DNA from 3 places in the Janibacter alittae genome. Region 1 is predicted to be linked to each of the others. Evidence: riboswitches for the same ligand, from Rfam matches in the RefSeq annotation. Region 1 holds a riboswitch; each other region holds the start of a gene.
What was found. A riboswitch is a leader RNA that binds a small molecule or an ion and turns the genes downstream of it on or off. The one in region 1 is predicted to bind cobalamin.
Positions count from the first base shown of each region.

Region 2: it holds a riboswitch for cobalamin, as region 1 does, so the genes downstream of both, V1351_RS10550 (hypothetical protein) here and V1351_RS05280 (VWA domain-containing protein) in region 1, are expected to answer to the same signal.
Region 3: it holds a riboswitch for cobalamin, as region 1 does, so the genes downstream of both, V1351_RS01110 (hypothetical protein) here and V1351_RS05280 (VWA domain-containing protein) in region 1, are expected to answer to the same signal.

Region 1 covers NZ_CP144913.1:1,081,268-1,088,982, reverse strand. The annotation lists gene cobM (precorrin-4 C(11)-methyltransferase) at 1-661, opposite strand, end outside; gene cbiE (precorrin-6y C5,15-methyltransferase (decarboxylating) subunit CbiE) at 658-1,881, opposite strand; cobalamin riboswitch at 1,888-2,029, shown strand; gene V1351_RS05280 (VWA domain-containing protein) at 2,082-4,205, shown strand; gene cobO (cob(I)yrinic acid a,c-diamide adenosyltransferase) at 4,205-4,819, shown strand; gene V1351_RS05270 (cobyrinate a,c-diamide synthase) at 4,825-7,371, shown strand; gene cobA (uroporphyrinogen-III C-methyltransferase) at 7,368-7,715, shown strand, end outside.
Region 2 covers NZ_CP144913.1:2,196,799-2,204,513, forward strand. The annotation lists gene ileS (isoleucine--tRNA ligase) at 1-1,850, opposite strand, end outside; cobalamin riboswitch at 2,117-2,251, shown strand; gene V1351_RS10550 (hypothetical protein) at 2,338-3,666, shown strand; gene V1351_RS10555 (hypothetical protein) at 3,666-4,625, shown strand; gene V1351_RS10560 (energy-coupling factor transporter transmembrane component T) at 4,635-5,783, shown strand; gene V1351_RS10565 (ABC transporter ATP-binding protein) at 5,780-7,420, shown strand; gene V1351_RS10570 (ECF transporter S component) at 7,417-7,715, shown strand, end outside.
Region 3 covers NZ_CP144913.1:225,774-233,488, forward strand. The annotation lists gene V1351_RS01095 (MarP family serine protease) at 1-858, shown strand, start outside; gene V1351_RS01100 (histidine phosphatase family protein) at 919-1,593, shown strand; gene V1351_RS01105 (S8 family peptidase) at 1,632-3,350, opposite strand; cobalamin riboswitch at 3,428-3,603, shown strand; gene V1351_RS01110 (hypothetical protein) at 3,645-4,484, shown strand; gene V1351_RS01115 (FecCD family ABC transporter permease) at 4,474-5,526, shown strand; gene V1351_RS01120 (ABC transporter ATP-binding protein) at 5,529-6,332, shown strand; gene V1351_RS01125 (ABC transporter substrate-binding protein) at 6,329-7,396, shown strand; gene V1351_RS01130 (enoyl-CoA hydratase/isomerase family protein) at 7,462-7,715, shown strand, end outside.

The DNA.
Region 1 (7,715 bases):
CGGCCTGGCGCAGGTCGTGGGCCTCGACCTGCTCGGCGATGTCGGCGAGCGTGCCGCGCAGGAGGATCTCCTCGGGCTGCTCGACGCGGTAGGCGACCGCGACCGGGCAGTCGGCGCCGTAGTGCGCGGTCAGGCGGGCGGCGAGCTCCCGGGTGCGGCGGATCGCCAGATGGAGCACGAGGGTGGCGCCGGTCGCGGCGAAGGTCTCGAGCGACTCCCCCGTCGGCATCGCGGTCGAGTCGCGCTGGGCGCGGGTGAGGACGACGGACTGGGCGACCTCCGGCACGGTCAGCTCACGCCCCAACCGGGCGGCGGTCGCGGTCCAGGCGGAGATGCCGGGGGTGATGTCCCACGGGATGCCGCGCTCGTCCAGGCGCCGGGTCTGCTCGGCGATCGCCGAGTACACCGAGGGGTCGCCGGAGCAGAGCCGCGCGACGTCCTCGCCGCGCTCGTGGGCGGCGGCGATCTCGGCGGTGATGCCGTCGAGGTCGAGGGTCTGGGTGTCGACGAGTCGAGCACCCTCGGGGCAGTGCTCGAGCACGGCGGCGTCGAGGTAGGTCCCGGCGTAGAGGCACACCGGGCTCGCGGCGAGCAGCCGGGTCGCGCGGACGGTGAGCAGGTCGGCGGCGCCGGGCCCGGCGCCGATGAAGTGGACGGTCATGACTCTCCTCGGAGTGCGGCCAGCTGGACGACGGCGCGAGCCGGCGTCCACGAGAGGTGGCGTCCCAGGGGGACGGCCCGTTCGACGGTCAGACGGGTCAGGTCGCCGCCGGTCCACGCGTGCGCACCGACGAGGACGGCCTCGCCGTCGAGCGTGACGGCGTGGGAGACGAGACGACCGCCGGGACGAAGGGAGGACCACGCCCTCGTCAGGAGCGCCTCGTTCCCGCCGCCGCCGACGAAGACGGCGTCGGGCGGTGTCAGGGTCGTCAGGTCGGTGGTCGCGGTGTCGTCGTGGAGCACCTCGACCCGACCGGCGAGGCCGAGCGCGGCGGCGTTGTCGCGGATGCGCTGGGCGCGGGCCTCGTCCCGCTCGACGCAGGTCGCGGTGGCCCGGTCGGCGGCCAGGCACCACTCGAGGGCGATCGTGCCGTTGCCGGCGCCGAGGTCCCACAGGTGCGCTGCGGGGGTCGGTCGCAGCCGGGCCAGGGCGCTGGCTCGCACGTCGCGCTTGGTCACCTGCCCGTCGTGCGCGACGAAGTCCTCGGCGCGGCCCGGCACCGTGCCGACCGAGGACATGGCCGCCGCATCCTCAGAACGCACCTGCAGGCAGCACACGACGAGGTCGGCGGTGGCACCGGCGACGGCGTCCGCGCGGGTGGCGAGGGCTCCTTCGTCCGGACCGCCTAGGTGCCATCGCGCGGTGAGCTGCGTTGCGCCCCATCCGTGCTCGGTCAGCAGCCCCCCGAGGCGAGCCGGGTCGAGACCGTCGGAGCAGAGCACGACGATCCTCGCCCCGGACGCGAGGTGGGGCAGCACCGCGCGCAGGTCACGGCCGACGGTGGTGACGACGCTGGTCTCCTCGGCCGACCAGCCCTGCCGGGCTCGGGCGAGGGTGTCGGCGGAGAGCGCGGGGTGGATGCGCACCCGGTCGGCCCCGAGCAGCTCGATCAGGGTCGTCCCGATGCCGGAGCGCAGGGGGTCGCCGCTGGCGAGGACGACGACGGCGCCGCGGCCCGCGGCCGTGTCGAGGAGACCGGGCAGTGCCGGGCGAAGGGGGCTGGGCCAGGCCACCAGATCGGCGCCGGCGGCGGTGTGTCCGGCCACGAGGGCCAGATGCCGGCGGCCCCCCAGCACGGTGGTGGCGTCGCGGACGAGGCCGCGCCTGCCCTCGTCCAGGCCGACCCAGCCGTCATCACCGATACCCACGACGTCGATCACGGACGCCAACCATAGGCCCACCCCGACCTGTGGCATGCTGACGTCCGGCGCAGCCAACCGAGGAATCCGGTGCGAATCCGGAGCGGTCCCGCCACTGTGAAGGCCCCGTGGGCCAAGCCAGGACATCGGTCTGCGCTCGTCGGAGCGAACCCGCCCGGCGACGTCGTACGGCGAGCGCGGACACTCGCCAGGAGGCACCAGTGACCCGTCCCGGCTCCATGCCCAGCTATCCCTTCACCGCCCTCGTCGGCGCCGACGAGCTGACCACCGCACTCGTGCTCAGTGCCATCGCCCCGGAGATCGGCGGTGTCCTCGTCCGGGGCGAGAAGGGCACCGCCAAGTCCACCGCGGTCCGTGCCCTGTCCTCGGTCCTGCCCGAGCAGCACGTGGCCCGCGACTGCCGCTTCGGGTGCGACCCCGAGCGCAGCGAGGACTGCCCCGACGGGCCGCACTCCGGTCCGTCCACCACCCGGCCGGCGCGCCTGGTCGAGCTGCCGGTGGGCGCCACCGAGGACCGCGTCGTCGGCTCCCTGGACCTGCGCCGCGCCCTCGGTGAGGGAGAGGCCACCTACCAGCCGGGCCTGCTCGCCGAGGCGCACCGCGGGATCCTCTACGTCGACGAGGTCAACCTGCTGCACGACCACCTCGTCGACGTGCTCCTGGACGCAGCAGCCATGGGGCGCAACACCGTCGAGCGCGACGGCGTCTCGATCTCGCACCCTGCCCGGATCACCCTCGTCGGGACGATGAACCCCGAGGAGGGCGAGCTGCGCCCGCAGCTGCTCGACCGCTTCGGCCTGACCGTGCACGTCGCCGCGAGCCGCGACCCGCACGAGCGGGCGGAGGTGGTACGTCGACGGTTGGACTCGGATGCCGACCCGGTGGGCTTCGCAGCGCGGTTCGCCGAGTCCGAGGCCGAGCTGACCCAGCGCCTGGCCACGGCCCGCGAAGCGGTGCGCCACGTCCGTCTCGACGCAGGCACGCTGCAGACCATCGCCCGCGTCTGTGCCGGATTCGACGTCGACGGCATGCGTGCCGACATCGTCACCGCCCGCACCGCCGCCGCCCACGCCGCGTGGCAGGGCCGCGAGAGCGTCACCCGCGCGGACATCCGCGCCGCGGCACTGCTCTCGCTGCCGCACCGCCGGCGCCGGGCCCCCTTCGACGCGCCAGGGCTGGACGAGGACCTGCTCGACCGACTGCTCGACGAGGAGCCCGAGGACGACCCGCCCGGTGGCGGCGAGGCCCCTGACGACGGCGACGGCGACGACCCCCAGGACACGCCGCCGCAGGACCGGCCCACCGGACAGGACGGCCGGAGCAGCACCACGGACGGCCCGACGTCCCCGCCACGGGGGAACAGCGCCGATCCGGACCCCGCCTCGTCGAGCACCGAGCAGGAGGTGTCGAGTGACCGGGAGGGCCCCCCTTCGCCCGAGTCCGGACCCGAGGAGACGGACGACTCCGCGCCCACCGGCGGCATGGCGGCCCCGGTGGGGACCGCGAGCGCCGAGCAGCCCTACCGCGCACGACGGCTGGAGCTGGCCGGAGTCGGTGCGGGCCCGTCCGGGCGCCGCTCCCCCGCCCTGACCCCGCGCGGTCGCACCGTCGGCGTCCACCCCACCGGGCAGGAGCCGGCGGGTTCACCCGTCCACCTGACCGCCACCCTGCGGGCCTCCGCGGCACGCCGCGCGACCGGACTCGGTCCCGCCCGGGTCACCGGCGCCGACCTGCGCCACGCGGTCACCCGCGGCCGGGAGGCCAACCTCGTCCTGCTCGCCGTCGACGCCTCCGGCTCGATGGCCGCCCGCAAGCGGATGAGCGAGGTGAAGACCGCGGTGCTGTCCCTGCTGCTGGACGCCTACCAACGGCGCGACCGGGTCGGGCTGATCACCTTCCGCGGCACCGGCGCCGAGGTCGCGTTACCACCGACCTCATCCGTCGACGCCGCGGCCGCACGGCTGGCCGACCTGCCGCACGGTGGCCGCACCCCCCTGGCAGAGGGCCTGAGCGAGGTCGCCCGGGTCGTCGCCCGTGAACGGGTGCGTGACCGCACCCAACGCGCCCTCGTCGTCATCGTCACCGACGGTCGGGCGACGGCCGGCACGGACGCCCTCGTGCGCGCCCAGCGGATCGCCGACGCCTGGGGATCGACGGCAGAGACCGTCGTCGTGGACTGCGAGTCCGGACGCTTCCGGATGGGCCTGGCCGCCGACCTCGCCGGGCGCATGGGCGCCGAGCACATCCCCCTCGAGCAGGTCGCCGCCAGCGGCCTCGTCGAGATCGTCACCGACCGCACCAGCCCCCGAAGGAGCGCCGCCTGATGGCCCAGGGACGCACGCCCATCACCCCCGACGACGGACTGACCACGCGCCAGCGCCGCCACTCCCCGCTCGTCGTCGTCCACGGCGGCACCGGCAAGGGCAAGTCGACCGCCGCCTTCGGGCTGGGACTGCGTGGCTGGAACCAGGGGTGGGCCATCGGCGTCTTCCAGTTCGTCAAGTCCGCGAAGTGGCGGATCGGCGAGGAGGAGGTCTACAAGACCCTCGGTCGCGTCCACGAGGAGACCGGCGAAGGGGGTCCCGTCGAGTGGCACAAGATGGGCTCCGGCTGGTCCTGGTCGCGCAAGGCCGGCACCGAGGAGGACCACGCGGCCGATGCCCGCGAGGGGTGGGCGGAGATCAAGCGCCGCCTCGCGCAGGAGACGCACACCGTCTACGTGCTCGACGAGTTCACCTACGTCCTCACGTGGGGTTGGGTCGACGTCGACGACGTCGTCGAGACCCTGACCAACCGACCCGGCTACCAGCACGTCGTCATCACCGGCCGCGACCCGCACCCGAAGCTGCTCGAGATCGCCGACGTCGCCACCGAGATGACGAAGATCGCCCACCCCTTCGACCGCGGGCAGAAGGGTCAGAAGGGCATCGAGTGGTGAGTGTGGTGTCGCCGTCGGATCCGGTGGGCACCCCCCTTCCCCGCCTGCTCGTCGCCGCCCCGGCCTCCGGGCACGGCAAGACGACGATCGCGGTCGGGGTCATGGCGGCGCTGGCCCGCCGTGGCCTGGCCGTGGCGCCGGCCAAGGTTGGGCCCGACTACATCGACCCCGGCTACCACGCGCTGGCGACCGGGCGGCCGAGCCGCACCCTCGACCCGTGGCTCGTGGGCGAAGGGAGGGTCGCTCCCCTCCTCGCCCGCGGCGCCACGCACCCCCACCGCGCGGACATCGCCGTCATCGAGGGCGTCATGGGTCTGCTCGACGGGCGGCTGGGCACGGACGGCTTCGCCTCGAGCGCGCACGTCGCCGCCCTGACGCGGACCCCCGTCGTGCTCGTCGTCGACATCTCCGCCACCTCCCGGACCGTCGCGGCCACCGTGCACGGGCTCGCGACGATCGACCCGCGGCTCGACGTGGTCGGGGTCGTGCTCAACAAGGCCGGCACTCCCCGGCACGGCCAGGAGGCCCGGCGCGCCGTCGAGGCCGTCGGGGTCCCCGTGCGGGGGGTACTCCCCCGCGACGCCGCGATGCACGTCCCCTCGCGACACCTCGGGCTCGTCCCCGCAGCCGAACGCTCCTCGGCCGCAGCGTCCCTCGACCACATCGCGACCATCGCCGAGCAGCACATCGACCTCAACGCGCTGCTTCCGGCGGCCGATGCGGCACCCGATCTGGAGGTCGAGCCGTGGTCGCCCGAGCTCGTCGTCTCCTCCCAGATCAGGGCCGGAGCGAGCCGACCGGTCGTCGCGGTCGGCGGGGGGCGGGCCTTCACCTTCCGCTACCCGGAGACCGTCGAGCTGCTCGAGGCGGCCGGGGCCCGGGTGGTGGAGTTCGACCCCGCGCGGGACGAGTCGCTGCCCGAGGGGACGTGCGGACTGTATCTCGGCGGGGGGTTCCCCGAGGTGCACGCGCGCTCGTTGGCGACGAACCGCCCTCTCGTGGAGCAGATCCGCTCAGCCGTCGCCGCCGGGTTGCCGACCGTGGCCGAGTGCGCGGGCATGCTCTACCTCGCCGAGGCTCTCGAGGGACACCCGATGGTCGGTGCGGTGCCGGCCCGGGCGGCCATGGGGCGCCGGCTCACCCTCGGCTACCGGGAGGCCGTCTCGGTGACCGACTCGGTGCTCGGCCCCGGCGGCACCCGCGTCACCGGCCACGAGTTCCACCGCACGCGGACCACTCCCGTTGCCGGGTCCCCGGCCGCGTGGTCGCTCGACGGGCGCGAGGAAGGCTTCGCCCTGGACCCCGCCGGCACCGGCCGCGCGACCCTCGTCGCGTCCTACCTGCACACCCACTGGGCGGGCTCCCCCGGCCTGGCCGCGTCCTTCGTCGCCTCCCTCCCCCGACGAAGTGCTGCAGGCTCTAGTTCGTATGGCCAGCAGCACCACGAGGTGCTGCTGGCTCAACGAAGTGCAGCCAGCAGCACTTCGTATCGGGAGGCGAAGGGGGATGACACCGGCGATCCGCTGCGTCACCACGGGGACGTCGAGGTCGCGGACGACCTGATCGACCTCGCGGTCAACGTCCGGCTCACCCAGCCGCCTGAGTGGCTGGCCGCGGCGCTGGTCGACGAGCTGGCCTCTGTCGCGACCTACCCGGATGCCACCCGGGCGCGCGACGCGATCGCCAACCGCCACGGTCTGGCCCGCGAGCAGGTGCTCCCCACCAGCGGCGGTGCCGAGGCCTTCACCCTGCTGGCCCGCGCACTCACCCCGCGCGACGCCGTCGTCGTGCACCCGCAGTTCACCGAGCCCGAGGCCGCCCTCGTCGCTGCCGGGCACGCCGTTCGCCGGGTGCTGCTGCGCCCTGAGGACGACTTCGCACTCACCGCCGAGACGATCGAGGAGATCGGCGACGCCGACCTCGTCGTCATCGGCAACCCGACCAACCCGACCGGCGCTCTCCACCGGGCCGACGCCCTTCGCCCACTCGTGCGGGCCGGGCGGGTACTCCTCGTGGACGAGGCCTTCATGGACACCGTGCCCGGAGAGACCCAGTCGCTCATCCCCGGCGACCTCACCGGCCTCCTCGTCGTGCGCTCGCTGACCAAGACGTGGGCCGTCGCCGGCGTCCGGGCCGGTTACGTCGCCGGCGACCAGGACCTCGTGGCGACCCTCGCGAGCCACCAGCCGCACTGGTCGGTCGGCTCGCTCGCGCTGCGCGTGATGACCGAGACGGCCGCCCCGCACGCCCGGGCCGAGGCCGATCAGGCCGCCGACGAGCTGACCCGGTGGCGCGCTCACCTGACCGCCGGGCTGGCCGGGCTCGGCGTCCCGACGACCGGGACGCACGCCCCCTTCGTCCTCGCCCGGGTCGGCCCCGGCGTGCGCGAGGACCTGCGGGCTGCTGGGTGGGCGGTGCGCAGGGGGGATACCTTTCCCGGGTTGGACCCTTCGTGGGTGCGGATCGCCGTCCGTGACCCGCACACCATCGACGGCCTGCTGCGCGAGCTGGGTCGGATCCTGCCCCGACGAGAGCACACGAGGACCGCATGAGCACCAGCAGCCCACCGACACCCACCGGACGGGTCCTGCTCGTCGGCGGCGGTCCCGGCGACCCGGGCCTGCTCACCCTCGCCGGCCGGGACGCGCTCGCCGTGGCCGACGTCGTCGTCACCGACCGGCTCGCACCGCTGGCCGCCATCGCCCAGCACGCCCCGCAAGCGGAGGTCGTGCACGTCGGCAAGATCCCGCGCGGCGAGTTCACCCCGCAGGAGCGGATCAACGAGATCCTCCTGACGCACGCCCGCGCCGGCCGGACCGTCGTGCGCCTCAAGGGCGGCGACGGCTACCTCTTCGGCCGCGGCGGCGAGGAGTGGCAGGTCTGTACCGAGGCGGGC
Region 2 (7,715 bases), 1.1 Mb from region 1:
TGCAGGGTGTAGAACCAGCCGCGGGTCTGGCCGATGTACTCGACGATGAAGTCGCCCGGGAAGTGGTGCTCGAACCACTCCGCGTTCTCGAAGGGGTAGTGCACCTGGGCGTAGCTCATCGAGCCCGAGTCGAACCACACGTCCAGCACGTCCTCGACGCGGCGCATCGTGCTCCTGCCGGTCGGGTCATCCGGGTTGGGACGCGTGAGGTCGTCGACGAAGGGCCGGTGCAGGTCGGGCTCGCCATCGGAGTCCACCGGCAGCCGGCCGAAGTCACGCTCGATCTCCTCGAACGAGCCGTAGACGTCCAGACGCGGGTACGCCGGGTCATCGGACTTCCACACCGGGACCGGGCTGCCCCAGAAGCGGTTGCGGGTGATCGACCAGTCGCGGGCGTTCTCCAGCCACCGGCCGAACTGACCGTGCTTGACGTGCTCGGGCACCCAGGTGATCTGCTCGTTGTTGACGAGCATCCTGTCCTTGATCGCCGTGACCTCGACGAACCAGGACTCGACCCCCTTGTAGATCAGGGGCTGGCGGCAGCGCCAGCAGTGCGGGTAGGAGTGCTCGTAGGACTCGCGGCGCAGCAGGATCGTGCCGGGGCTGACCGAGTCGGCCTGCTCCCCGCGCGTGGTCGCCTTGAGCGCATCGATGATCGGCCCGTTGGCGTCGAAGACGAGCAGGCCGGCGTAGTCGGTGACCGGTGCGGTGAAGGCGCCGTCCTTGCCCACGGGCATGACCGCCTCGATGCCCTCGCGATCGGTGACCTCCTTGTCGACCTCACCGAAGGCGCCGGCGGTGTGCACGAGCCCGGAGCCGTCCGTGGTCGTCACGGCGTCGTCGGCCGCAACGACCCGGAAGGCGTTCTCGTGACCGGCGTAGTACGACATCGGCGGGGTGTAGGTGCGACCGACGAGCTGGGCCCCGCAGTAGCGCCCGAGGACGGCGGGCTCCTCGCCGAGCTCTCGGGCGTAGGCGCCCAGCCGCGCCTCGGCCAGGACGTACTTCGCGCTCGCGCCCTCGGCGCCCGGGACCGGGGCCTCGACGACGACGTAGTCGATCTCGGAGCCGACCATGACCGCGAGGTGACTGGGCAGGGTCCACGGGGTCGTGGTCCACACCAGGAGACGGGCACCATCGAGCACCGGGTCCTCGCCGGTGGTGTCCATCGTCAGACCGACCGTGACCGAGGGGTCCTGGCGCTGCTGGTAGACCTCGTCGTCCATCCGCAGCTCGTGGTTGGACAGCGGGGTCTCGTCCTGCCAGCAGTACGGCAGCACGCGGAAGCCCTCGTAGACCAGGCCCTTGTCGTACATCGACTTGAAGGCCCAGATGACCGACTCCATGAAGCCGGGGTTGAGCGTCTTGTAGTCGTTGTCGAAGTCGACCCAGCGCGCCTGGCGGGTGACGTAGTCGCGCCACTCACCGGTGTACTTCAGGACCGACTCGCGGCAGGCCGCGTTGAACTTCTCGATGCCGAGCTCGCGGATCTCGTCCGTGGTCTTCAGGCCGAGTTGCTTCATCGCCTCGAGCTCGGCCGGCAGGCCGTGGGTGTCCCAGCCGAAGCGCCGCTCGACGCGCTTGCCGCGCATGGTCTGGTAGCGCGGGACGACGTCCTTGACGTAGCCGGTGAGCAGGTGGCCGTAGTGCGGCAGGCCGTTGGCGAAGGGGGGCCCGTCGTAGAAGACGAACTCGTTCGTCCCGTCCGTGCCGGGATCGCGCTGGTCGATCGAGGCCTGGAACGTGCCGTCGTCCTCCCAGTACCTGAGCACGTGCTGCTCGATGTCCGGGAAGGACGGGGAGGAGGCGACGGTGGTCGCGTCGGTGGTGGAGACCCTGGGGTAGGTCATCGCGGCGGCTCCGGGGTGCTCGTCGTGGTCAGTGCCACGAGGACGACGGCCTGTGCGTGCAGGCCACCGCGGTACCACCCCGCTTGTCCACCCCCTTCGGGCGAAGGGAGGAGACCGCTCTTGGTCGATCGGTCGTGACGTGACCACGCGTCCGGGTCTAGTGAAGTGCCGCCGGCACTCGTTCTTCCGGAAGGCTCGCCGCTGATGACGGCTCGAACGCCTGTGGGCACCCAGTGTAGGGCAGGCACGGGGACCGGTCGGCGGGTACCGGGTACCATGGTCACAGCACTGCCGGGAGGCAGTCGCGCGCGACTGGGGAAGCCGGTGTGATTCCGGCGCTGACCCGCAACCGTGAGCCACCATCGGCGAGCCGGACCACCTGTCGTGACGCGAGGCTCCACCACAACCCGTCGAGGACAGCGGGTCGAGCCCGACGCGCACCGCGTCCGGGTCCAGACCACCGGTCCGACCCGAAAGGTCGCCAATCATGCGTTCACTCCCCACCCTGGCCCTCACCGCCTCCCTCGGCGTCGTGGGTCTGGCCGTGGCTCCGGCGGCGTCCGCCGCCGCCCCGGACGACTCCGTCGCCTATCTCGCCGAGCGGCTCGCCGATGGCGGCGACCGACTCGTGACCGAGTCCGGCGGCCAGTCCTTCGACGACCTCGGCCTGACGATCGACGCCATCCTGGGGATGACCGCCGCCGGCTCCGGTGGCGACTCCGCTGCCGCGGCGAGCGACTACGTCCTCGCGAATTCCGCCACCTACATCGGCTCCGAGGACGAGGTGTACTCGGCTGCGACCGCCAAGCTGCTGACCTTCGCCACCGCTCGCGGTCTGGATCCGCGCACCGTCAACGGCGTCGACCTCGTCACCAAGCTCCAGTCGCTGGAGGAGGAGAACGGCCAGTTCGCCGACCAGTCGGAGTACGGCGACTACTCCAACACCCTCGGTCAGTCCTTCGCGCTCATCGGCCTCGAGCGCGCGGACGGCGTCAACCCCTCCACTGCCTCCGTGGGGTTCCTGCTCGAGCAGCAGTGCGACGACGGGGGCTTCCGGCTCACCTACGACAACCCCGACGAGACGGGCGACGAGGCGTGCACCTCCGACCCCGACGCGACCTCGATGGCGGTGCAGGCCCTGCACACCGTCGGTGGCCACGACACGGCGGTCCAGTCGGCCACTGACTACCTCGCGAGCCGCCAGGCGGCGACCGGTGGCGTCGGTGGCGGCGAGACCACCGAGGGCGCCAACGCCAACAGCACCGGGTTGGCTGCGGTCGCCTTCCGGCTCGCCGGGCGCGCCGATGCCCGTGCCCGAGCGCTGGACTACGTCGAGTCCGTGACCTTCGGCTGTGACACCCCGGCCGTGGTCGGGGGCATCGCTTACAACCGGGCCGACTTCGAGGCCGCCACGGCCAAGGGCGCCGACGCGCAGCCGGACGGGACCATCACCCGCACCACCGCCCAGGCGGTGCTCGGTCAGACAGACGAGTCCTACGCGACCGTCACCGCCGCGGGTCAGACGGGCGCCACGCCGACGCTCGAGTGCCGGTCCACCGAACCGGGCGACGAGACCACCGAGCCGGGCGACGGGGCGACCGAGCCCACGGACGAGGCGACCGGGCCCACCGACGACACGACCGGCACGGACACCAACGACGACGGGACCACGACGACCGGCCCGGAGCGACCCGAGGTCGTCCAGACCGACGGCGCCGTCGCGAGCACGCCCAACCTTCTGCTCGCGCTCGGCGCGGGTGGCCTGACCGCGGCCCTGGTCGTCCTCGTCCGACGCCGCACCGCCTCGCAGCACTGATGCAGCGCGCCATCGCCCGACTCGGCACGGCCGTCCTCCTCGCGGGGGGCGGCCTGGCCGCGGCCGCACCCGCCCAGGCGGCCGGATGCAGCGGCACGAGCGGGGTGACGGTCGTCGTCGACTTCGGTGGCTCCAGCCAGGTGCGGTGCGCCCCGGGCGATCCATCGTCGGCCGGGGCCGCGATCGAGCAGGCTGGCTTTGCCATCACCCGCGTGGCGCCTCCGAACAGTGCCGCCGTCTGCCAGATCAACGGCGCTCCGGAGACCTCGTGCCGACGGATGCCTCCGACGAACAACTACTGGTCCTTGCACCACGCGCCCGCTGGGGGGTCGTGGACCTACTCCAACCGGGGCTTCTACTCCTACGACCCCGCGCCGGGCAGCGTCGTCGGGGCGAGCCTCGGCGCCGGCGGTGCACCCGGCACCCCACCGCCCACGGTCGCCGCACCGACCGCGAAGCCCACACCGAAGCCGACGGCCAGCACGACGTCCTCGGCTCCGAGATCGAACTCGACCCCGCGAACCGGCGGCTCCGGCGCTACGACCGGGCAGGACAGTGCGGACACGACCCGAAAGAGCACGTCGACGGGTCGGTCCACGGCCGGATCGTCGGACGACGGGGACGCCACGAGCCCCGCCAAGGAGTCCTCGTCCGCCAACACGTCCGCCTCCGGCAACACGTCCGCGTCCGCCAAGGAGGCAGAGAAGGTCGAGAAGTCCAAGGAGAAGACCAGGCAGGACACGAAGGACGAGAAGAACAAGAAGTCCTCGACCTCCACCAGTTCGAGCAGCGCCTCCTCGCCGTCAGTGACCAGTTCGGATGACGGGGCCACGCCGACGGCCGCTGGCTCCGACTCCGACGACGGCAGCAGCGCGCTCGTCCCGACCGCCATCGGTGGTGGCCTGCTCGTCGCCCTCGGCGGTGGCGCCGTCGTCATGGCACGGCGTCGGCAGGACTGACCTGCCTTCGTGCTCTCCTCGACTCCGCGAGCGATCCACCCGGGGGCCTGGTGGCTCTGGGCCATCGGGCTCGCGGTGGCGGTCTCCCAGACGACCAACCCGCTCGTGCTGCTCATCGCGGCCGGCGCGGTGACCTTCGTCGTCGTCTCGCGCCGCAGCGACTCCCCCTGGGCGCGCGCCTTCAAGCTCTACGCCGTCCTCGGGGCCTTCATCATCGGCTTGCGGATCGTGCTGCACGTGCTCGTCGGCCTGAAGTGGGGGGAGGTCACGGTCCTGCCGCTGCCGCTCATCGAGCTGCCTGACTGGGCCGCCGGCATCAACCTGCTCGGCGACGTCAAGCTCGAGGGCCTGCTCGCGGCGATCTTCGAGGGCATGCGTCTGGCGACGATGATCCTGTGCATCGGAGCAGCCAACGCCCTGGCCGACCCCAAGCGTCTGCTGGCCTCCCTGCCGGGGGCGCTGCAGGAGATCGGCACCGCGATCGTCGTGGCGATCAGCGTCGCGCCCCAGCTGGTCGAGTCGGTGCGCCGTGTCCACCGGGCCCGGTTGCTGCGCGGCGACGGGGCACGGGGACTCAGGGCCTTCCGGCGGGTGGCCATGCCGGTCCTGGAGGACACCCTCGAGCGGTCCATGGCCCTCGCGGCCTCGATGGACTCGCGCGGGTACGGACGGCGCAACGCCACCTCGCCCGCACGCCACCGGGTCACCGGGAGCCTCGCTCTCGGGGGCCTGCTCGCCATGACCGTCGGCAGCTACGGCCTACTCGACGCGACGAGTCCCGGCTGGCTCGGTCTGCCCCTGCTCCTCGTCGGGGTGGCCCTCGGCGCCCTCGGACTGGCCAGCGGGTCCACCGCCGTGACACGCACGGTGTACCGGCCGTCCCCGTGGCGTGCCGCGGAGACCCTCACCGCCGCGTGCGGGGTCATCGCCGCGGTCGCGGCCTTCGCCAGCGCCAGCCTCGAGCCGGCTGCGCTGAGCATGCCGCTCACTCCCATCGCTCCTCCCCCGCTGCCGTGGATCCTCACCGTCGGGCTGCTCGTGGCGACGCTTCCCGGCATCCTCACCCCGCCTCCCCCGCTGGGCCGGCAGCGTGACCGCAGCCGACGTGCTGGTGCCGATCCGGTCCGCCACCGAGAGATCGAAGGGAGCCGACCATGAACTGGGCCCCCGACCCCGCCGTCGTCCTCGAGGACGTGACGCTCACCTACGACGGCAGCGCCACCCCGGCGCTCTCCCACGTCGACCTGACCATCGACGAGGGGGAACTCGCCCTCGTCGTCGGCCGCACCGGCTCGGGCAAGTCGTCCTTGCTCGGCGCGATCAACGGCCTCGTCCCCCACTTCACCGGCGGCCACCTGGCCGGCCGTGTGCTCGTCGCCGACCGGGACACCCGCACCCACCTCCCCCGTGACCTCGCCGACGTCGTCGGCGTCGTCGGGCAGGACCCGCTCGCCGGCTTCGTCACCGAGACCGTCGAGGCGGAGCTCGCGTACGGCATGGAGCAGCTCGGTCTGGCGCCGGCGACGATGCGACGCCGAGTCGAGGAGGCCCTGGACGTCATGGACATCGCCGACCTGCGCGACGTCCCGCTCCGCGATCTCTCCGGCGGTCAGCAGCAGCGTGTCGCCATCGGGTCCGTGCTCACCCAGCACCCCCGGGTCATCGTGCTCGACGAGCCGACCTCCGCGCTGGACCCGACCGCCGCCGAGGACGTCCTCGCCGCGATCTCCCGGCTCGTGCACGACCTGTCCACGACCGTGGTCGTGGCCGAGCACCGCATCGAGCGGGTCATCCACCACGCCGACTCGGTCATCCACGTCGCCGAGGGACGCGTCGAGCACGGCACGCCCGAGCAGATCATGATCACCTCGACCGTCGCCCCACCGGTCGTCGAGCTCGGCCGGTGGGCCGGGTGGGCCCCGCTGCCGCTGTCGGTGCGCGATGCCCGACGGGCGGCCGGCCCCCTTCGCCGACGGCTGACGCAGGCACCGACCCCGACGGCACCGACGCAGCGCCCCGGCGGCCTCGAGGCGACGGGGGTGAGCGTCCGCCACGGTCGACTGGTCGCCGTCGACGACGTCGACCTGGCCCTGCGGCCCGGCACGGTCACCGCCGTGATGGGACGCAACGGCGCCGGGAAGTCCTCGCTGCTGTGGGCGCTCCAGGGATCCGGCACGAGGTCCGCCGGAAGCGTCGCGGTCGCCACCCCTGAGGGGACCGTGGACCCGGCCGTCCTGGCACCCGCCGCCCGACGCACCGTCGTCGGCCTCGTGCCACAGACCCCGGGCGACCTGCTCTACCTCGAGACGGTCGGCGCGGAGTGTGCGCGGGCGGACGCCGACGCCGACATCGCGCCGGGTGGCTGCGCGGCCCTGCTGGCGGACATCGCTCCGGGCATCTCACCCGGGACGCACCCGCGTGACCTGTCCGAGGGCCAGCGACTCTCCCTGGTGCTCGCGGTGCAGCTGACGGCCGACCCACCGGTGCTCCTCCTCGACGAGCCCACCCGGGGTCTGGACTACTCCGCCAAGCGCGCACTGGACCGGGCCCTGCGTGCCCTCGTCGCCCGAGGACACACCGTCCTGCTGGCGACGCACGACGTCGAGTTCGTCGCCGAGGCGGCCAACCGGGTGGTCATCATGGCCGACGGGGAGGTCATCGCCGAGGGCCCCACGGCCGAGGTGATCGTCTCCTCCCCCGCCTTCGCGCCCCAGGTGGCCAAGGTCCTCGCCCCGACGTCCCTGCTGACCGTGGCGGCCGTCCGGGCCTCGCTCGCCCCCGGGGCGGCCCCGTGAGGGCGACCGCCGTCCAGCTGCGTCCCCGGGCGGTTGCCGCGATCGGAGTGACCAGCGTCGCCGGACTGTTCGCCTTCTTCTGGCCGCTGTTCATCTCCCCCGCAACCGGCCTGTCGCACTCCGGCGACGCCCCGCTCGTCTTCGCCGCGATCCTCATCGGCGTGCTCGCCGTCGTCCTCGCCGAGGTCAGTGACGGGGGGCTGGACACCAAGGCCGTGGCGATGCTCGGGGTGCTGTCCGCCGTGGGTGCGGCACTGCGACCGCTGGGGGCGGGTACCGCCGGTCTGGAGACGGT
Region 3 (7,715 bases), 860 kb from region 1:
GGCGCCACCGTCGTGTGGCTGGCGGCCTCGGCCGTCGTCGGCGCCTTCCCGGGCGCCGCGCAGCCCGTGGCCGGATCCACGATCATCCAGACCATCGACCGGGCGATGCCGACGCCCGCGGACAGAGTGCTCGGCGGCGTCTACCGGGCGCTGGGTGCGACCGACGCCCCACGCGTCTTCACCGGCGTGCGGTCCGAACCGATCCGTCCGGTCGAGCCACCGGCGTCGGGTGTGGCCGAGGGACCGGGCATCGAGCAGGCGGCCGACTCGGTGGTCAAGGTGAGCGGCGTGGCGACCGGCTGCGGCCGCGGCCAGACCGGAAGCGGGTGGGTGGCGGCTCCCCGACGGGTGGTGACGAATGCCCACGTCGTGGCCGGTGTGGACCAGCCCTCGGTCCAGCTCGCCGGGAGCGGTCGGACGTACCCGGCGACGACGGTCGCCTTCGACCCGCGGCGGGACGTCGCCGTCCTCGCCGTGCCCGGCCTGGCGGCCACCCCGCTGCCCACCGGCGGGCCGCAGTCGCACGGTGACGAGGTGGTGGTCGCCGGTTTCCCCCTCGGTGGCCCCTATGACCTCGAGGCCGGCCGCGTCCGTGAGCTCATCACCGCGCGGGGAGCCGGCATCGACGGCACCCCGGGCGTCGACCGGCAGGTCTACGCAGTCAACACCCGGGTGGAGCAGGGCAACTCCGGCGGACCCCTGCTGTCACCGTCCGGCCAGGTCGTCGGCACGGTCTTCGCCAAGTCCCAGACGCACCAGAGCACCGGGTACGCCCTCACCCTCGAGGAGACCCGCCCCGTGCTCGAGAGCGCGGCCCGGGCGACCGATCCGGTCTCCACCGGCGCCTGCGCCGCGTAGTCATCTGTCCCGTCGGGGACGGGACCGTGCCCTGCCGAGGGTGCGTGACACGATCGATCCGTGCGACTCCTCCTCATCCGTCACGGCCAGACACCCCACAACGTCACCGGGGCACTCGACACCGCCTACCCGGGGGCGGGCCTGACCGGGTTGGGCCGTGTGCAGGCCCGCGCCGTGCCCGACGCCCTGGCCGAGCCGGTCTCGGGCGTCTACGCCTCCCCCCTCGTGCGGACCCAGCTGACGGCAGAGCCGCTCGCCCTCGCGCGCGGCGTCGACGTCCGGGTGCGCGAAGGCCTGCAGGAGATCTCCGCCGGGGCGCTGGAACTGCGCTCGGACGAACCGTCCCGCGAGGCCTACATCGCTGCACTCGTACGGTGGATGCGCGGCGACCTCGACCACGTGCTCGGCGGTGGCGAGAGCGGTCGCGGCTTCCTCACCCGCTACACCTCGGCGGTCGAGGCGATCACGAGCGAGCACGCCGACGGTGACACCGTTGCGCTCTTCAGCCACGGCGCGGCCATTCGGGTCTTCGCGACGGTGGCCGCGGGCCTGGCCCGGGACGAGGCCGCGGACCTGAGCATCATGAACACCGGCATGGGTGTCCTCGAGGGCGACCCGCGGTCGGGATGGCGCCTGGCCGGCTGGTCCAGCCAGCCGCTCGGTGGTCTCGACCTGGAGGACCCGGACGCGCAGGACGTCACCGGTGAGAGCGCCGAGGACGTCCTCGACGGCTGAGGCGAAGGGGGTGCCCCGTCCCCGCGGAGGTCGCCCGGTCAGCGCACGGCCGCGGCTGCGTCGAGGATGCCGTCGCCGAAGAAGCCGTTGCGCTCGGTGGTCCCGGTGCACACGGCACTGGTGCCCCCGTCACCGTCCTCGTCGCTGCCGAGCGACGGGCACTCGTGGTCGCGGGCGCTGCGGCGCAGGGTCTGCACGACGTCGTCGGGAGCCATCCGGCCGCCGTGCTCGCTGATGACCAGGGCGGCGGTGCCGCTGACGTGCGGAGCGGCCATCGACGTGCCCATCAGCCAGGTGTAGAGCCCGCACGTCTCCTCGGGGTCGGGTTCACCCTGACCGATGCCCTCGGGGCAGCTGCGGACGATCCCCTCCTCGGCGCCGGAGACGCTCACCCGGCCCTCGTCGTCGACGCGGCCCGTGGCGCGCAGCTCGTCCCTCGATGCCGTCGAGAGGATGGGCAGGCCGCCGTCGGCGCCCGCGCCGCCGGGTGCTGCGATCGCCACGTCGTCCGAGCCGGGGTCGGACGTGTAGTTGGAGAAGCCGCTGCGCGTGAGGTCCTCGTCGATCGAGGAGACGCCGACGACGTGCGGCCCGTCGAGGGGGAGCAGCCGGCAGTCCTCGTCGAGCGTCCGCTCGTGCGTCGTGTCGCCGAAGTTGGGGCTGGTCTGGTCGATGCCGGGGTCGGCGAGGTCCCGGTCGTTGTTGCCGGCTGCCGTGACGAGCGTGACGCCCTGCTCGTGGGCGAGCTCGAGGGCCCGTCCCATCAGCTCGATGGTCACGTCCTGCACGGCGGCCTGGGCGGCGGAGTCCTCGGGGGCGCCGCCCGGGCAGGAGTAGAGCCAGGGATCGACGTAGAAGCTCATGTTGAGCACGTCGAGCTCCTGCGCCGCGCCGGCGGTGACCGCATTGGCGACCGGACCGAGGAAGAAGTAGCCGGAGTCCTGGCCCGCGCGCAGGTCGACGATGCCGACCTCGGGTGCGACCCCCTGTACGCCGAGCCCGTTGGCGGAGGCGGCGATGGTCCCCGCGACGTGGGTGCCGTGCCCGTTGTCGTCGCTGCCCACGGGGTCGATGCACCCGTCGTGCTCGCAGGCACCGTCGAGACCGGGCAGGTCGGTGACGAAGGACCGCGAGCGCTCCTCGTCCACGCGGTCGACCAGATCGGGATGGCCGGAGTCGACACCTGTGTCGATGACCCCGACGCGCACGTCCGGATCCCCGGTCGTCACCGATCGCGCCCGGGCGGCGTTGATCTCGGCCATGCCCCACAACCACCCGTCGAAGGGGTCGCCGCCCTCGGGGGGAGGTGGAGGGCGCAGCGTGCTGCCCGCGGGAGAGGTGTCGTCCGCGGTGGGGGTGGGCTCCTCCTCGGGGGACCAGCCGACGCTCTGGTCGGTCACCGCGTGCACCACCCCGTCGACGTCCTCGGCCACCGTGCGGACGTCGTCGTCGGTGCTGCGCAGCGTCACCATGCCGATGCCCCGGTTGAGCGAGGTCAGGGCGAGGCCGGACCCCTCGAGCTCGTCGGCGACTCGATCGGTGTCCGTCGGGTCCTCGACGAGGACGACCCAGTCGCGCCCCTCGGCCGGCTGGGCCCGGGTCTCGACGAGATCCCTCTCCGGCGAGCCCGACGACGCGGTGGACGTCGTCGTCCCCGATGGCGAAGGGGGGTCCTCACCGAGGAGGGAGCAACCGGCGAGCGAGACGGCCAGTGCGGCGACGAGCGCCCCTGCGGTGCGGGTGCGTCGTCCACGCATCTGTGCTGCCCCCTTCGTCCGAACCGGTCGGGAGGCAGTCTACGGATGGATCCGTCGGTGGCGGGCGGAGTCGCTGCTATGGTCCGTGGTGAGTCAGACGCACACCAGTGCAAGGGAATCCGGTGCGAATCCGGAACTGTCGCGCAGCGGTGAGGGTGACTGACGGAGTGTGAACCACTGGGCTGCCAGCCCGGGAAGGAACTCCGTCGGGACGACCCCGAGTCCGAAAACCTGCTGGCTCACCGTCATCCGACCGGGCCTCGCGATTCGGGCCCCTGATGCTTCTGGAGAACCGTGGGCTCTGCCGTCCCCGCGCCTCCCGCCCTCGTGGCGGAGGCCTGTGAGTTGTTGCGCGCTGCACCGACGCGCGCGCCGTTGACCCTGACCCCTGACCTCGATCCACCGAGCGGCCTCGTCGGCTGGCATCCGGTGACCCGGTTGACCGAGATCCCCTTCGTGTCCGACCTGGTCGCCGCCTACAGCGCCGGCCTGGCCACGCGTCATCTCGCCGTCGGCGGGGCGTGCGGGCTGCAGCACTACGCGGGCCGCTTCGTCCTGGCTGCCATCGGCGCATGGGTGCAGACCTCGGCGGTGCCGGACATGGACCACTCCGCCTGGCGGGTCAAGCTCGACGAGTCCGGACACACGGTCAGCGTCGCGCCCCCGGTCACCGGCGCCACCCACGTCGGCACCGCGCAGGACGCCGCCAGCGAGATCATCACCGCTCACCTGGGGCCGATCGTGGCCGCTGTCCGGGAGGTGTCCCGGATCACCGAACGCGTCGCCCACGGGTGCATCGCCGCCTCCTGTGCCGGGACCTTCGCGACCTTGTACCGCCGCACCCCGCCGCAGCGCCAACGCCACCTTGCCGACCTCGCGGACGCGTTTCTCGGTGCTCCCGCCTGGCCGGGCGGACGGCCGCTCGTCGACCTGCAGGAGATCGACGTGCCCACCGGCCCGGCGCTGGTGCACCAGCGCAACGTCTGCTGTCTCATCCGCCTCGGCCGGCGCCATGGTGCCTGCGGTACCTGCCCCGACATCGATCCCGACGAGCGGATGACCCGGATCATCCGCCACGCCACGGCAGCCGCCCGCGGCACCGACCTGCCCCTGGGGGTGCCCGGTGTCTCATGACCGCCCCGGCGGACGGCGCCTGCCGCTGGTGGCGCTGTGTGTCGTGCTGCTCACCGGCACCCTCGTCAGCGCCGTCGTCTCCTTGGCCTTCGGCTCGGAGCCCCTGTCCGTCTCCGGTGTCATCGACGTCCTGCGCTCCAGACTGACCGGGGTGCCGGGCGCCGACCCCACCTACGACACGATCGTCTGGGAGCTGCGCGCACCGCGTGTGCTCATGGCGATGGTCGTCGGTGCGGGTCTGGCTCTGGCCGGGGCCTGCATGCAGACCCTGGTGCGCAACCCGCTGGCCGACCCCTACCTGCTGGGCGTCTCCGCCGGGGCCGGCGTCGGAGCCACCCTCGTGATCGTCCTTGGCGTCTTCAGCGGTCTGGGCATCTGGGCGCTCTCCTTCGGGGCGCTCGCCGGGGCCCTCATGGCGACCGTCCTCGTCTTCGGCATCTCCATGGCCCAGGGTGGGATCACCCCCCTTCGCCTCATCCTCACCGGCGTCGTCATGTCCGCCGCCTTCTCCTCCGTCTCCAGCTTCCTCGTCTTCTTCAGCGCCGACCCGAAGGCGACGCAGTCAGTGCTCTTCTGGCTCCTCGGCAGCCTCTCCGGGACGGTGTGGCAACAGATCCTCCCGTCGGTCATCGCCGTGACGATCGCGGGCGTGATCCTGATGAGCCTGCACTCCTGGCTCGATGCGCTCGCGGCAGGGCCGGACGTCGCCGCGGGCCTCGGCGTGCCGGTCAAGGGCCTGCGGGTCGGCCTCTTCGTCCTCGTCTCGGTTCTCGTCGGCGTCCTCGTCGCGGTCTCCGGGGGGATCGGTTTCGTCGGTCTCGTCATCCCGCACCTGGCGCGCATCCTCGTCGGCGCCCTGCACCGCGCGGTGCTGCCGGTGGCCGCCCTCGGCGGAGCCTTCTTCATGCTCTGGGTCGACATCGCCGCGCGCGTCATCGTGCGCCCCCAGGAGATCCCCCTCAGCGTCGTCACCGGCCTCGTCGGTGCACCGATCTTCCTGCTGCTCCTCGGCCGGCGCCACTACACCTACTCGGGAGGCTGACGATGCACCACCTCGTCGCGCGGGGCCTCGCCTGCGGCATCGACGGACGAACGATCGTCTCCGGGGTCGACCTGGACATCCCGCGAGGGTCGATGGTTGCCCTCGTCGGACGCAACGGCAGCGGGAAGTCCACCCTCATCCGCTCGCTCATCGGACTGCGACCGATGACGGCCGGCACGGTGCACATCGACGGGGCCGACCTGTCGACCCTCTCCCCGCGGCAGCGCGCGACCCGGCTGGCCCACGTCGGCCAGGAGGACGCGCCGCCGGAGGACCTGCTCGTGGGCGAGATGGTCGCCATGGGCCGCATCCCGCACCGGCCCCCGTGGGCCGTGACGGACACGTCCGACGAACCCGTCGTGCTCGATGCGCTCGCCGCCGTCGGGATGGCCCACGCCGTCGACCGTCCCTGCCAGCACCTGTCCGGGGGTGAGCGACGCCGGGTGATGTTGGCGCGCGGGATCGCCCAGGGCAGCGACCTGCTCGTCCTCGACGAGCCGACGAACCACCTCGACATCCACCACCAGATCCAGCTCATGGACACCATCCGGGGGCTGGGCGCCACCGTGCTCGCGGCCGTGCACGACCTGTCGCTGGCCGCCGCCCACTTCGACCGGGTCGCCGTGCTCCACGAGGGGCGCTTGTTCGCCGTCGGAGAACCCACGAGCGTCCTCGACCCCACCACCCTCCACCGCGTCTTCGACGTCGACGCGGCCCACCTCACGGATCCGGTCACCGGCCGGGCCCACCTCGTCCTCGGCGCCGGCGCACCCGTGCTCGCCGATCAGAGAAAGGCAGTCTCATGACCTCCAGCCCCATCCGCCCGGCACCCCGCCGCGTCGTGCGCGCCGCCGCCGTGGCCGTCCTCGGCGGTCTCCTCGCCGGATGCGGCAGCGGCGCGGGAGACCCCTCGGCCGCGCAGACGAAGGGGGAGGTCACGGTGACCAACTGCGGAGCCGAGGAGACCTTCCCTTCGCCCGCGGAGCGGCTCCTGGTCACCGGCGACGGCAACATGGTCGCGATGGTGCTCGCCCTCGGCGCGCAGGACCAGATCGCCGGGGTGACGGGAGTCGACGGTCCGAACGAGACGCTGTCGGTGGCCTACGGTCAGGACGTCGTCGACGCCCTGCCCGTGGCGTCGAAGGACTACCCGACGATGGAGAACACCATCGCGACGAAGCCCGATGTCGTCGTCTCCGGGTGGAACTACGGGTTCAGTGAGGAGAAGAACTTCACACCGGATGCGTTGAGGGACCATGGCATCGCCCCCTACGTGCTCTCCGAGAGCTGCCGTCAGGCGGATGGTGCCCGCGGGACGATGCCGCCGTGGGAGGCGCTCTACGCGGACCTGGAGAACCTCGGGCAGATCACCGGACGCGACGACGTGGCCGAGGAGGTCACCACGGACATCAAGGACCGCCTCGATGCCCTCGACGGGTTGCCCCGGGCGACGAAGACCCCGACCGTCTTCCTCTTCGACTCCGGGACGAAGGACATCTTCACCAGCGGAGCCTTCGGCGGTCCGCAGGCGATCATCGAGGCGGCCGGCGCGAAGAATGCCGCCGCTGACGTCCAGGACACGTGGACGGAGGTCTCCTGGGAACGGCTCGTCGCGTCCGAACCCGACTTCTTCGCCTTCGTGGACTACTCCGGGCAGAGCTTTCAGGACAAGGTCAGGGTGCTCGAGTCCAACCCGGCGACGAAGGACCTCCCGGCCGTGCGGGAGAAGCGCTACCTCAACCTGCCCATCTCCGCCTGGACATCCAGCCCGTTGAACATCGATGCGGCCGAGCACCTGCGGATGGCTCTCGAGGACCACGGGCTCGCCCCGGGAACCGACATCGAGCCGACCCACGACCTCCGGCCGTGAGCAGCAACCCCGGCACCACGTCAGGGGAGTGCGCTCCGGAGGCCGCGGTGGCTATGGTTCAGGGTGTGGGAGTCACGTACGAAGCATCCGATCGCCTGGCCCGAGTCGTGCTCGACCGGCCCGAGGCCGGCAACGCACTCGACCTCGGCATGGCACGCGAGCTGCACGAGCAGGTCCAGCGCGCCCTCGCGGACCCGTACGTCGACATCCTGACGCTGACCGCCAACGGCGCTGACTTCTGCGTCGGGTCGGACACGAGTGAGGCAGAGCAGGCGGACGACCCGACGACGGCCGTCTTCGAGCTCGCGGCCGCCCTCGA